One region of the Paenibacillus sp. FW101-FHT12H11 genome, then DNA from elsewhere that is predicted to be linked to it. Evidence: riboswitches for the same ligand, from Rfam matches in the RefSeq annotation. Region 1 holds a riboswitch; each other region holds the start of a gene.
The links. A riboswitch is a leader RNA that binds a small molecule or an ion and turns the genes downstream of it on or off. The one in region 1 is predicted to bind cyclic di-GMP.
Positions count from the first base shown of each region.

Region 1 (3,385 bases):
CGTGTAGTCCGCATCGCTTTTACTCTCTAGGTTCTTAACGTTTGCGCCAGTCGATTTCTTCAATTGTTGCAAACCTTCCCATGCGCTTTGGTTAAAAGATTTATCATTTACGCCACCAATGTCTGTGACCATGCCGATTTTGAAGTCTTTACCGCTGTTGTTGCTTGGCGCTGCGGATGCTGCGCTACTTGCTGCCGGTGAAGCGGAAGCGGCCGGTTTGGTTTCTTCTTTTTTGGCACCGCAACCTGTCAAAGCAACTGCGGACACAGTGACAGCCATTAACGCTGTTGTGAATACTTTTTTCATCATCTTTACCCCCAAAAATAAATTTAAAATTGTACCTTAAATCCCACATTCTAGGTTGACCAGAATCAGTTAAAATATGTATGTCTGACCATAGACCGAGTGTATCACTTCGGTACTTCAGTGAAAAGCAATCCTACGGCAAATGATCATAATTCGTGATGTTAACCAAGTTGACATGGTCTTTTTGTGTAGCCCCACAATATAGGTTTTAAGCCCCAATTATTTATTATACTACCGCCGGTCAATAAAATCTAGATGACCAATTTTAATTTTTTTTGGTCATCAATGTGAGGAATTGTCCCGAGGATAGCGGACTGCTGAACAGTTTTCCTTGCACCTCCGTACATTGCAGAAATTTCAAGTATTCGAATTGCTCTTCCGTTTCGACACCTTTCGCGATTAACTTCAATCCTAATCGGTGGGCCATCCGAACGATAGCAGCTGCAAGCAGTTGATTTTCGTCATCATCCACAAGGTCTCTGATCAGCGTGCTGTCCAGTTTCACACTATCCAGCGGCATACCCTCCAGCCCGCTTCGTGTAAAAAGCCCCGTACACAAGTCATCCATAGCAATGCGTACGCCAAGCTTTTTCAGCATCGTCAGCTTCTTGCTAGCTTCCTGCACGTTGGAAGACGTGATACTTTCCGTGAGGTCCAGCTCAACCAACCTGGGATCGATACCTGTTTCTTGCAGCACATCAGCTATATGTGCAATAAAATGATCATCTTTGAACTGTGAAGATTTAATGGTGAACGTCATTCTGAGCGGTTCTTGGCCAGCTTTCTGCCAATCCCTCATCTGCCTGCATGCAGCCTGAAACGCCCACTTGCCAATAGGGACCATGAATCCCAGTTCATCGGCTGCCTTCCGCCAATCCATGAGCTTGCTCAGCTGCTTAGACCCCTTCTCCCAGTGGAGGCTGACCTCCGTACCGATGAGCTTACGGCCTGCGATTTCATATTGCGGCTGATACCGTAATTCGAACTGTTCCTGCTCCAGAGCCAAGCGCAACTCATTCTCCATGTGAGCTTTGCTCTTCACCATCGTATCAATATCTGAGGCATAAAATTGGAAGCGGTTGTTCTCATGGTTTTTGGCCTCGTACATCGCTTCATCCGCACGCTGAAGAAGCTGTTCGGGCTTAGTCCCATCGAGCGGATATAACGCAATCCCCATACTAGCGGTGATCGTAACGGTTTTTCCATCCAGGATAAAAGGTTCATCCAGCACATTTTGAATGCGTATAGCCACTGCTCTGACGTCTTCCGGCTTAGAAAAAGATTCAAGCAAAATAATAAACTCGTCGCCGCCCTGCCGATACACCGTATCCGAACCACGCAGACAGCCTAACAATCTCTCCGCAGCCAAACGAATGAGCTGATCGCCAGAGGCATGGCCGTAAGAATCATTAATCTCTTTGAATCTGTCCATGTCGAGAAATACAACCGCCGCAAGCTGGTCATAACGCTGAGCATGAAGAAGCACACGCTTTAAGCGGTCCTCGAACAGCCGTCGATTTGGCAAGCCCGTTAATGTATCATGGTAGGCCAAGTAAGCCAGCTGCTTACTCTTTTCCTCCTGTTCGATGCTGTTAAGCCGCAAGTGACGGATGCGAATGGCAAAAAAGAAGCAAATGAGTGCTTGAATGAGGACGAACAAGATCATCTTCGGGGTAAATGTAAAAGAAGCAGCAGCAAGTAGATTAGCCGTCAGCAGAAAGAAACCAAGGATGCCCGCATAGCGCAGCTCCTGATCTTTCATCTGTTGAATCCACTTTATAAAAAGGCTTCTCATTCGGGGGGAACCTCCATTCCGGTCATCAAAAAAGGCTATTCCATTTGGAATAGCCGTAGGCGTACCTGTATCGGTAAACTGCTCCTCTCGGCAGCCCAGCCGTCATCGTTGCGGCGGCAACCTAAGACCCGGAGCTTTGCGTCCTTACCTTTCGGCAAGTTTGCCTTTTACAATATTCAGGTAAACAAAGAAAAAGCAGGACTATTTAACTATATCATAATTTTTTCTACTCTGCCTATTTTTAGTTAAATTAGCAAATTGAAAAGTTTAGGATCTTTATTGATCTCGATGTAATCATAGTCCTTGCGGGACAAACGCTCAATAAGGCCCTCATAATCATCTTTATTTTTCAACTCGATGCCGACTAGGGCTGGAGCATCATCCCGATTATTCTTTTTCGTATACTCAAATCGGGTAATATCGTCGGTCGGCCCCAAAACTTCCTCCAGGAATTCGCGCAAAGCGCCTGCACGCTGAGGGAAATTGAGAATGAAATAGTGTTTCAAACCCTCGTACACTAGCGATCTTTCTTTGATTTGCTGCATCCGGTCTATGTCATTATTACCACCGCTGATGATGCAAACTACGTTTTTGCCGCGAATTTGATCTCGGTAAGCATCCAGCGCCGCAACAGGCAGAGCCCCTGCAGGCTCGATCACGATGGCGTTGTTGTTGTAGAGCTCCAGGATCGTCGTGCATTCCTTGCCTGAAGGAATAACAACGATATCGTCCAGCTTTTCTTTGCAAATATCAAAGGTAAGCTCGCCTACCTGCTTCACAGCTGCACCGTCTACAAATTTCTCAATCGTAGACAAGGTCACGACTTTGCCTTGCTTGAGCGCCTCCTGCATACTTGCAGCGCCCTCTGGCTCAACGCCAATAATCTTGGTACGCGGAGAAACGCTGTCCACATAAGTCGCCACACCGGCTACAAGACCGCCGCCGCCGATGGTTGCAAAGATAAAGTCCGGCATATCGGACATCTGATTCATGATTTCCAGACCGACAGTCCCTTGTCCCGCGATCGTGCGAATATCATCGAAGGGGTGAATAAACACCTTGTTCTCTTTGGCGCAGTAGGCCTTGGCGTGATTGGAGGAATCATCGAAAGAATCCCCTGTCAGAATGACTTCTACAAAAGAGCCGCCAAATAATTTCACCTGCGAAATTTTTTGCCTTGGCGTCGTCGTTGGCATGAAGATTTTCCCTTCAATCCCTAACTGCTTACAGGAGTAAGCAACGCCTTGCGCGTGATTGCCGGCGCTTGCGCACACGACTCCCGCT
Region 1 covers NZ_JBYTCO010000012.1:40,182-43,566, forward strand. Annotated here, with positions in the region: gene AC3WTJ_RS31780 (BMP family lipoprotein) at 1-306, opposite strand, end outside; gene AC3WTJ_RS31785 (putative bifunctional diguanylate cyclase/phosphodiesterase) at 572-2,101, opposite strand; cyclic di-GMP riboswitch class I at 2,188-2,276, opposite strand; gene ilvA (threonine ammonia-lyase IlvA) at 2,347-3,385, opposite strand, start outside.

Region 2 (3,385 bases), on a different contig from region 1:
ATCAAAGTCCCGATGTCCGTTTGGGAGGTGCGATTCACAATGCTGTGTCCGCAGGCAAATACACAATTTTGTTTGTTACGTCCGTCCACGATCCAAATGGATACATTTTGCTCCGGATAAAGAGCGTAAACCATGAAACGGTTGCCAGGATAGATGGTTTCCACGTCCCGAAGATCCGTAATAATCACATTTCCTTCTGTATACGTATGTTTTGCAAGCATTTCACGGTATAGGGCATCCAATTCATAATACCGTTCTACCCGCTCCTTAACGTCAGGAAGCTCCATAATTTGATCGACCGTCATCACCGCGCAGTGATCCACAAGCTCTTCCATTAGCTGATAATTGCTAATTCGATAGTCCCGGTAACGTCCTAAACCCGTACGGGCATCCATGATGAACGATAATAAATCCCAACCCGTTGGATTCAAAATATCTTCTTTACTGAATTGTGCCGCATCCGCTTTATCTACGCCTTGCATAATATCGTCAATATCACCAAATGTTTCTTGCCCACCATAATAATCATAAACGACGCGTGCTGCGCTTGGTGCGATACGGGTTTCCCCTTTGAAAGCTACCTTCTCACCCATCCGCTCAAGTTCACTGGAATGATGGTCAAACCATAATCCGCAACCTGGAACATAAGGCACATTCGCCAAAATATCGTTCTCGGTAACCTCGATCAGACCATCCTGCATATCTTTGGGATGAACGAATTTCATTTCATCGACCATGTTTAGCTTTTTGAAAAGCATTGCGCATACTAAACCGTCAAAATCCGAACGCGTAATTAATCGCATAGCGCAAATCCCCCTACGAAGTTAGTACTTAAGAACTATGTATGAATATGTGTATCATTATATCAGCACCTGTCGATTTGTGACAATCATTTTGTCATTAGAGCTTTTGGGATAAAAAAAAGAACAGTTCGCCTAGATGGGCTGAACCGTTCTTAATTTGGACGTCAAAATTTGGTAGAGTCTAGTCATAAATGCTTCAATTTGTGGCATCGGAGGCATTTTCACAGAAAGCTTAACTTCGCCTTTCCAGTAGAAAATTAAAATGCTGTTGCTTCTCCCCTGAAACATTTCAACATCCCAACACGTCTCATTAAGTGCGTACTCTTCTAAATTAATCATTAGCTTCGGTCCATCCGAGGATGGCACCAAACGGGCAACATGATTGCCGCAAAGTGATGTTACTTTTTGCTCTTCATGTAAATCAGACTGCATGCTGCTTGGTCCTCCTTTTATCCATAGTTTATGAAAGTTATGACAGAGAAAAACCCCACCATAGTGTACCGATCGGAGGGGATCTAAGTTGAATACCCAATCGTTCGGCAGCTGGCTGGCAACGAGTTCGTTTATGAACAAGGTAGCCCCTTTAGCTTTGCGTCACTGACTTTCGTCAGTTTTGCCATTGTCGAGATGTGTTGTGAATTCTTGTACAAGAAATAACTACACTCTCAAGAATAAGGGATGTTGTTTTGAAATCGTATAGTTCGCAAGAACTATTTTTGCAATATCTATCAAAAAACTTCTTTTTTCGACCTATTTTTGGGCAGTGCTTGTAGATTATTGGCGCCCTTCCAGTAAAAGAGAGATCCCGCAAGGGTTACAAAAGCGATAACCAGATAAAGTGCAGTGCCCCCGTACGCTACGAGCAGAAAGCCGCCAACCCATGGTCCCATAAAATGACCTATATTGGTTAACGTTTGTGCTCCAAAATAAGTACCGCGCATATGCTCCGGCGCCAGTTTATCAATCAGCATGTTGGCCGCGGGGTAATTTAATATTTCGCCTAGTGTAAAAATCGCCATGGAAATAATCATGGGTACTAACGAATGCGAGAATGCAAAACCGATATCGCCTAAAGCAAACATCAAATTGCCAAAAATAATCGCTACAAGCGGCGAGTATTTATCAGAAATACGCGTAAGCGGTATTTGCATCGCAATAACCACAATGGCATTGACACTCATGAGGACTGCAAACATTTTCACACCTTCAGTGAAATTCTGCTCCAAATATTGCGATAGTGTCACCATGACTTGCGAGTAGCCGATAGCCCCTATAATTCCGCCAAGAATATAATAGCGAAACGTGACATCACGTTGAATGACCCGCAATGCGGAGACAAACGTAACAGGTTGTTTTTTCTCCCCTTCTATTTGCTTAATGCCAAAAACGATAAGGAGAACGTAGAGGGTAACCGCATAGATAAAATATACGATTCCAGTGAGTAGAAACGGCAATGCTCCATCCATCGTTGCAAAAAAAGCACCTAATAAAGGTCCAACAGCAACACCAACATTGATGGCCATGTATCTCATTGAAAACACACTGAGTCGCTTTGCCGGTTCGGTTAAATCCGCCATCAAGGCTTGCGAAACCGGTTCGTAGAAGGATCGGCACAAGCCGTTCAACATGTTCAGCATCATGAACAGTACCGGTAATTTCACGATACTAAAACCTACAAACACAACCGCCCATCCAAAAAGTGCAGCAAGCATGATGATGCGTCGGCCAAATCGGTCCGATAAATTGCCGCCGATAAAACCTCCGACTGTTCCTGCCAAAGCTCCCATTCCAATAACGACCCCGATCATTACCGCACTCATTGACGTATGTTTAGCCAAGTAAATCGCCAGAAAAGGCAGACTCATGGAAGACGCCGCTCTGGCCATGACCGTTCCTAAAATCAACGTATGTACAATCGGATGATACGAGCCAAGAAAACTACGTAATCGATTCATCTGTCAGAACTCCTCTCGCTGCTAATTTACCAAAGGTTAAGAAATGAGATCAAGAACTCATTATACACGAAAAACGGTAGTTCGTGTCCTTAATTATATTTTTTTGTCGAATAAAAAAAGGACTCCCCGAAGTCGAGCGGGGGCCCAGTTTTAACCATGTTTTGAGGCCTAGAATTTGAAGTTAACTTCTAATTCTGGGCTACTGTACCCGAATGATAATCAAAGGCATTGAGGGCGTTAATTCCATGAGTCAGGACGTAGCCTGCATTTGCAACACCGCCAACCAGCAGTCCTTCCATCAGTTCCTCCGCTGTCCCGCCTAACTCCTTGAATTTTCGCGTATGGTTGTCAATACTATAAGCACACCCATTCACATGTGCGATGACAACAGCGATCAACTGTTTCGTTTTGGCATCGATAGCGCCATCCGCCATGGCTTTAGACTGGAATTGTTCGAAAGCCGCAAATGTCTCCGGACGTGTTTCCTTAACCTGCGGTAGCTTGCTCGCGTTGCTCGTTGCATACAGCTCGTTAGAAACGAGATCATGCATGGTATTCCATGCGTTCACGCTATGAAATAACACCGTTTCGGCGTTCACAGCCCCTGCCACAAGAATTGCTTCCACT
Region 2 covers NZ_JBYTCO010000006.1:422,521-425,905, reverse strand. Annotated here, with positions in the region: gene AC3WTJ_RS21710 (exopolyphosphatase) at 1-803, opposite strand, end outside; gene AC3WTJ_RS21705 (hypothetical protein) at 936-1,235, opposite strand; cyclic di-GMP riboswitch class I at 1,339-1,431, opposite strand; gene AC3WTJ_RS21700 (MDR family MFS transporter) at 1,532-2,758, opposite strand; gene AC3WTJ_RS21695 (carboxymuconolactone decarboxylase family protein) at 2,947-3,385, opposite strand, start outside.
Region 2: linked by a shared signal. The riboswitch ahead of AC3WTJ_RS21705 (hypothetical protein) and the one ahead of AC3WTJ_RS31785 (putative bifunctional diguanylate cyclase/phosphodiesterase) in region 1 are both predicted to bind cyclic di-GMP.

Region 3 (3,385 bases), on a different contig from region 1:
TTCGAGCTCAGCAATCTCGGATTCCACCTTCGCGCTGATCGAAACAACTTCGTTGTTTTCTTTCGCCGCGTATTCCTGAACGATTTTAACAAATGGATTCTCATCCGCTGTTGATACTTCGTCTTCGCTCACATTGGCCGCATAAAGAACCGGCTTCATGGTCAACAGGTGAAGGTCGCGAACAAGCAGCTTCTCATCGTCGCTCAAATCGATGCTACGCGCTGGCAGATCGTTGTAAAGAGCTTCCTTGATGCGTTCCAAACACTCAACCTCAGCAACAACTTTCTTGTCGCCGCCTTTCAGGTTCTTGCGGGAGCGCTCGATTTTTTTCTCAACCGACTCAATGTCAGCCAAAATCAATTCAAGATTAATCGTCTCGATATCGCCAATCGGATCTACTTTACCGGAGACGTGCGTAATATTATCATCCTCAAAACAACGGACAACATGCACAATGGCATCCACTTCACGAATGTGCGACAAAAATTTATTTCCAAGCCCTTCGCCTTTGCTCGCGCCCTTCACCAAACCCGCAATATCAACGAATTCGAAGGCTGTCGGAACAATGCTCTTAGGGACAATCATCTCTACCAGCTTGTGCAATCTCTCGTCCGGTACTTCAACTACCCCAACATTCGGATCTATCGTACAGAACGGATAGTTTGCAGATTCTGCCCCCGCCTGTGTAATTGCATTAAACAATGTCGATTTTCCTACGTTCGGTAGACCGACGATACCTGCTTTCAAAGCCATCGTAGTTACAACTCCTTAATTTTCGAAAATCATCCTTCTTATTATATAGTACTTGGAACGCAAAAAAAAGCCTGTAGGCTACTGATTAGCCGCAGACTTTTTTTCCAGTGCTTTTTTTGTTTCAATTTCCCGCTTCTGGACGAAGTACGTTTCAATCTGATTTTTTATAATAAATCCGCGCAGCGCGTTCGTTTTCTCATCCGGGATGCTGACAAAACTAGCACCGTAATAGTAGCCGTCATTCGTTTTTTCTTGCCGAACAATTTCCATTGTACATGGCACCAAAAAGCCCAAAATCAACTCCACTTCCAGTTGAGAGTTCTTTTGAATGACTTTTTCAAGCATAGCATTTTCACTGATCGTAAATCCTAAACCATTAATAGATAGATTTTTGATAGAGAATCGAATCGGTGTATCAAAATGATGTTTGAGCTTCTTGTTTCTATCCTGGAGCGCGAAAAGAAGCCCTTCATTCTTCACATCTACGCGAGGGAACTCCCGCTTTTCCGTGAACTTCCTGCGGTTTTCAGGGGGATTCAGAACAATCAACGAACCCTGCTCCTTGGCCACAACCACCGTATCCATAACAAACAGCCCGGATTTCGTATATACCGTCATTTTACACTTATCTCCCAGCGCAAAAACATGGTACTCCGGCAGCTCCACTTCAATGATGTCACCTAGTGCATAGGTCAACACGCCGGTGGCTACGAAATCTTCCTTGCTCAGCATCGCCTTGCTGTCAATCATTACATCAGCGTCGTACCCTTCTTTGCTGCCGTAAAACTTAGCAGATTTTTGTTTGCTGTTGCTAACCACTTTGTTGATCACCCCTCCCCGCGTTCCCTATAAAAAAATAGACTGCCCCTGCTTTGGGGACAGCCTATTACCTCAACCTGAAAAAGCATCGATTTTCGGTAACCAGGCTGTCGTAGTTCCATAGGAACCGTAGACCCTCGGCTTTGCGTCCTTACCTTTCGGTAAGTTTGCCATTATCGAACCTTGCAAATGATTTGTCATGCTTTGTCGTACAATATCGTGCTATATGGTCTAAAAGACCTACGTTATCTCTCATTATACGGATGGATTTCCCTATTATCAACTAAATCTCTTGCATACATCTGGTATTTGTTGTATGAATGTTAGAAGAATTAAATATCCACAACTTTTCGAGTTATACACATTGTTATCCACAGGTTGTTAACAACGAATACTTGTTCGATCCTTTGTTCACATGTGGATAAGATTATTTTTAGTGAGGTGTCCCCCTGTGGATGAATATAATGAATATAATGAACATATCCCGTGGATGAAAGCGGCCATAGAAGAAGCGCGTAAAGCCGAAGCCATTCGAGAGGTCCCGATTGGTGCCGTTGTTGTCTATCAAGGGGAAATTATCGGCCGCGGCTACAATCTTCGTGAAACGACGCTGGATCCGCTTGCTCACGCTGAGATGATTGCTATTAAGCAGGCCAGCGAGCATCTGCAAGCGTGGCGCTTGCTTGACTGCAAGCTTTACGTCACGCTGGAGCCTTGCCCCATGTGTGCCGGCGCGATTGTTCAAGCGCGCGTTCCGCAGGTGATCTACGGCACAACCGATCCCAAGGCCGGCTGCGCGGGAACGTTGATGAACTTGCTGCAGGAGGACCGGTTCAATCACCGGGTCGATGTGGTCAGCGGCGTGCTGCAAGAGGAGTGCGCGACGATGTTGACGCAGTTTTTCCGCAAGCTGCGCGGGAAGGAATAGCGCGTTAGCTCTGGCTTTGGCTTTGGACTTTGCCGTTGGCCGCTAGGCTGAGTGCGGTCTAGCTTCGCAAGCGGTCGCCTCGCATTGATATGCGAAAGGGAACTATGATCCCCTAATCGCCGGATCTTAAGTAATTTAGCGAGGAAGTGGGGACTGTGATCCGCTATTTTAGCATTTCTAGCCAAATTCTTGGTTAATTAGGCAAAATAGAGCCCATTTCCGTCTGTACCCTGGAAGTGTACGTTTTGGCTTAAATAACGTCCTGTAGCTCCCCATCGCACGATGCAGTTAGCTAATTTCAACTACAAGTTAAATCTTGCCACTCAAAGGTTGCGCCATATAAGGCTTCGTGCTATCATAATCTTTGCCATGCGCCCGTAGCTCAGCAGGATAGAGCAACAGTTTCCTAAACTGTAGGCCGGATGTTCGAATCATCTCGGGCGCGTATACAACCAAACGCCAGTTAACGGTATAATCCGTTGGCTGGCGTTTTTTTTCTGCCATCGTTTTTTTCTGCCATCTTGTATCGTAGCAGGCACATCCTCGGCTTGAAGCTCTGTTGATTGCCAACTGTAATATTTCTCGAAAATTCCTGCAAAAATTCAATTTTTTCTACCTATCCACATGTTAATAGACTTCCTGCCCACTGAGAAAAAAATCAGCATTATCAACATCAGCACAAGTAAGAGGTTTTTGAAGGTTATTAACAACGAAAAAGAGGGAGGGTTATCCCCAATTTGGTAGGGAGGTGCACTGAGCAGTAGTACTCAGGAAAAACATGCGCTGTGTTGTACTTTTTGCAACAAAAAGACGGAGGTTCGGCCTCAATTCGCAGTTTTGTTGTACTTTGTGCAATGCTTCGGAGAGGGAGGGACGGTATTAACC
Region 3 covers NZ_JBYTCO010000017.1:57,383-60,767, forward strand. Annotated here, with positions in the region: gene ychF (redox-regulated ATPase YchF) at 1-753, opposite strand, end outside; gene AC3WTJ_RS35740 (PilZ domain-containing protein) at 832-1,584, opposite strand; cyclic di-GMP riboswitch class I at 1,667-1,754, opposite strand; gene tadA (tRNA adenosine(34) deaminase TadA) at 2,009-2,500, shown strand; tRNA gene AC3WTJ_RS35750 (tRNA-Arg) at 2,872-2,945, shown strand.
Region 3: linked by a shared signal. The riboswitch ahead of AC3WTJ_RS35740 (PilZ domain-containing protein) and the one ahead of AC3WTJ_RS31785 (putative bifunctional diguanylate cyclase/phosphodiesterase) in region 1 are both predicted to bind cyclic di-GMP.

Region 4 (3,385 bases), on a different contig from region 1:
GAGTTAATCGTACTCGGAGAGATTGAACTGACTGCTAAAAATGGGGGTAGACCCTAGAGCCTGTTTGAAAAGATGGGGGATTGAGGTGATATTCTTCAATTCACGAACCATAAAAATAGAAGATGCGTATGTGCATCTTCTGAAGTAATGATATGATCAGTCTTCTCCAAAGGAATCCAGTTCCAACAGGACCGCCCGATCTTTGATTTTTCGATATACTTTATGCAGAATTCGCTTCCGATGATAAAAGAACGCGCGGCGGGAAAGTGCAATGCGATCTATAATGACCGAAAGCGCCAGTTTATCCAAATATCGTAGACGAACGAACAAAATTTCCTCTGTGGTGAGAGCCGAGAAAGCGTAATCGATCAATCCGATTCTCGATAATAGCAACGGGATTTCATGTTCAGTGATCTCTATCCGATGAATGACCGTACGCAACAATGGTTCTTGTTTTCTTCCATTGCCATGATTCACCCACTCATGCAAAGCCCTCGTTAATCCCGGAATATGCTTAAGCTCTGCCTGCGCATATTCCAACCTTGCTTTCCAATCACTATAGGACATAAGCCATGCTTCAACTTTTTCATAGGGGATGGACTGTTGAGTAAGATTCATCAAACACCCTCCCCAATTCCAAGAAATACTACAACTCTCCTTCCGCAAAACTGCTGAATGAAGTGCAAATCAATCCATGTTAATAAACATAATTCACGCTCCGTTTCTAATTGATCCATGACGATCATCCCTTCATTGTTATATTGGGGACAGCCGCATAATTACGTAAGTTAAAGGCACCATCCTCTTCATTTTACGAGAGCCTGTCCCATTTTGATTTACTTCAGACTCCGATTCACGACAACAATCTCCAGCATTCATCTTTTTTCTCTCCACCTCCTTTGGTACGGGATAATATTCCTATTTTCCCTTAGATTACCCCTTCATTTTACCTATTATTAGTTCGAATGGGGAGGGTGATCTTTTTGTCACCCTCTGTCATGATAATTTTGTCGAAAATCCCCGAATTTTCCCAAAGCTTGTTTCAATTTCAGTCCCATTAACTCACGTAGCATAGTGCTGATCATACAGACCTCTTCGTTTCGCCTTCTCAGCAGCTTCTCGAATGGATCGGGTGTCGAATTTACGAGTGATATGCCGAACGTGCGATTTTAGGGTGTTCGAAGTAATGCCAAGTAATTCTCTGATAATTGTCTGTCGATAGCCCAAGCCTATGAGTTGCAAAATTTCTTTTTCCGTAGGTGTGAGCATGCAATGCAATTCTTTTCGCTTTATAAGCTCGATCTCACTACGGATTATCGTCGCGACATCCGCATGGAGAGAGGACTGACGTCGGTGAGCTTCTCTGATCGCAACCGGTATGTCCATATAGTTGGACTTTGTAATATAATTGACCGCTCCGGCAACAACTGCATCGACCATGACTTCCGGATCATGTATCGAAGAAAGGACAATAATCGGTAACTCTTTATTTCTGAGAATCTCCGCTGCGGCGTCCAGCCCGTCTCGTTTGGGCGAATTCAAAATCATTTCCAAGATCATTACGTCTACGTCTAATTGTACACTCGCTCGAATCGCTTCCTCTTTTGTCGAAACGATGTTAGATAAATAAATATCTGGCTCGGATTCAAGCAACATAGCGAGTCGCTGTTGCCAAGCTAGGTCACCATCCGCCAGTAATACTTTGATACTCCCGTTCCTACGGATCATATCTTTTATCTCTACAGAAAAGCTTGTTTGTTTGTTCATAATCGATCACCTCTTTTATTTTCAAATGACAAAAAGACACGCCCTCTCACTGGCGTGCCTGCTTGTCATCTTGGTGTGGTTTGAGAGGGTAACCCGGCGATCATTGCACTAGTGCAGAAGACCCGTGGCTTTGCGTCCCTGTCTTTCGATCAGGTTTGCCTTTTTTCCTAGTCTATTCGACATATTGAATTAATTTATTTTACCATATTTCAATAGATGCCAAAAAGTTTGCTTGGTGTCAACCTTAGTAACGTATGTTCGAACATAGCGCAACCCACTTCTTCTTTCGGGGGTCTCGCCAACATTTTAACGAAAATATACGCTAAGCAAAGGCGAAGGCGCTGCCAACTTACCGGCAGCGCCTTATTGTTTATGCCGAACATGTTCAACTCAACTCGAGCTGCAACAGTTCGGCCCTTCACGGCTCAAGCCTTGATGGCACGTATCGCGGCAGACACCAGGTATTGTTCGACATTTGCGCCGGGAATCCAATCCTTGATGAACGTCTGGGATTCGTCTTTAGGTTCGATCTCAATTTGGGTAAACCCGCTTTGCGCAAGCATGGCTTCCAACTCCCCGATAGAGGAAGCTCCTGAAATACACCCTGAATAGATACGGTCGATATCCTGCTTGATTTCTTCCGGAAAATCGGCTGTTGCCACGACATCCGATATGGCCAGTCTGCCGCCGTCACGCAGCACACGGAACGCCTCGTCAAACACCTGCTGCTTCGATGGGGACAGATTAATGACACAGTTTGAAATAATCACGTCAACCGAGTGGTCCTGAACCGGCAGATGCTCTATCTCGCCCAACCGAAATTCCGTATTGGTAAATCCGCTTTTACTGGAATTTTCGCGGGCGCGGCTGACCATTTCCGGTGTCATATCTACACCAATGACGCGGCCGGAAGCGCCCACCTGACGGGAGGCAAGAAAGCAATCAAACCCGCCGCCGCTGCCCAGGTCCAGCACGACTTCTCCCGGTTGCAAAGCAGCAATGGCTTGCGGATTGCCACAGCCGAGGCCCAGATTCGCCCCATCTGGAACGGCTGTTAATTCTTCTGACGAGTAGCCCATTTTAGCGGAAACATCCGCGGCCGAACCACAGCAATCATTGGCTGGCGCTGGCTTACAACAGGACCCCGCCCCTACGTCCTGTAAGGCGATTTCTTTATACCGATTCCGAACGTTTTGACGAATTTGATCATTACTTACTTGATTCATGAAAGTTCACTCCTTAGTTTTTTATACATCAACAGCAGCTCGTAACGCAGCAAGCCGTTGGTGTTGCACGAATGATTGGCCGTCGGTTAAAGAATCGGACCGATTGCTTTTGCATAGCGTCTGACCATTTCCACGCTTCTCTAGCAGATCGTTCGATTTCCCTTTGGCGTTGTTTCATAAGCATTTCCGCAGCAAACCAATTGAGGTTCAAGTCGGTCCCATCCTTTTATCAAAAAATGTAAGCATTCAGTGTTTAAGGTGATGCAAAAGCTTTTTAACAACAAACTGCGCGTCCGGCCCCCCCCCCTTATGGTAGCAGAAGCAAAGGAACGCTGCCCTTCCAGCCCCACATAATAAAGTCCCGGAACGTCGCTTATGCCTGCTTGATGTAA
Region 4 covers NZ_JBYTCO010000003.1:132,640-136,024, reverse strand. Annotated here, with positions in the region: gene AC3WTJ_RS10840 (hypothetical protein) at 157-618, opposite strand; gene AC3WTJ_RS10835 (response regulator transcription factor) at 1,063-1,767, opposite strand; cyclic di-GMP riboswitch class I at 1,852-1,937, opposite strand; gene AC3WTJ_RS10830 (arsenite methyltransferase) at 2,193-2,993, opposite strand; gene AC3WTJ_RS10825 (hypothetical protein) at 3,022-3,204, opposite strand; partial or broken gene AC3WTJ_RS10820 (flavin-containing monooxygenase) at 3,240-3,385, opposite strand, start outside.
Region 4: linked by a shared signal. The riboswitch ahead of AC3WTJ_RS10835 (response regulator transcription factor) and the one ahead of AC3WTJ_RS31785 (putative bifunctional diguanylate cyclase/phosphodiesterase) in region 1 are both predicted to bind cyclic di-GMP.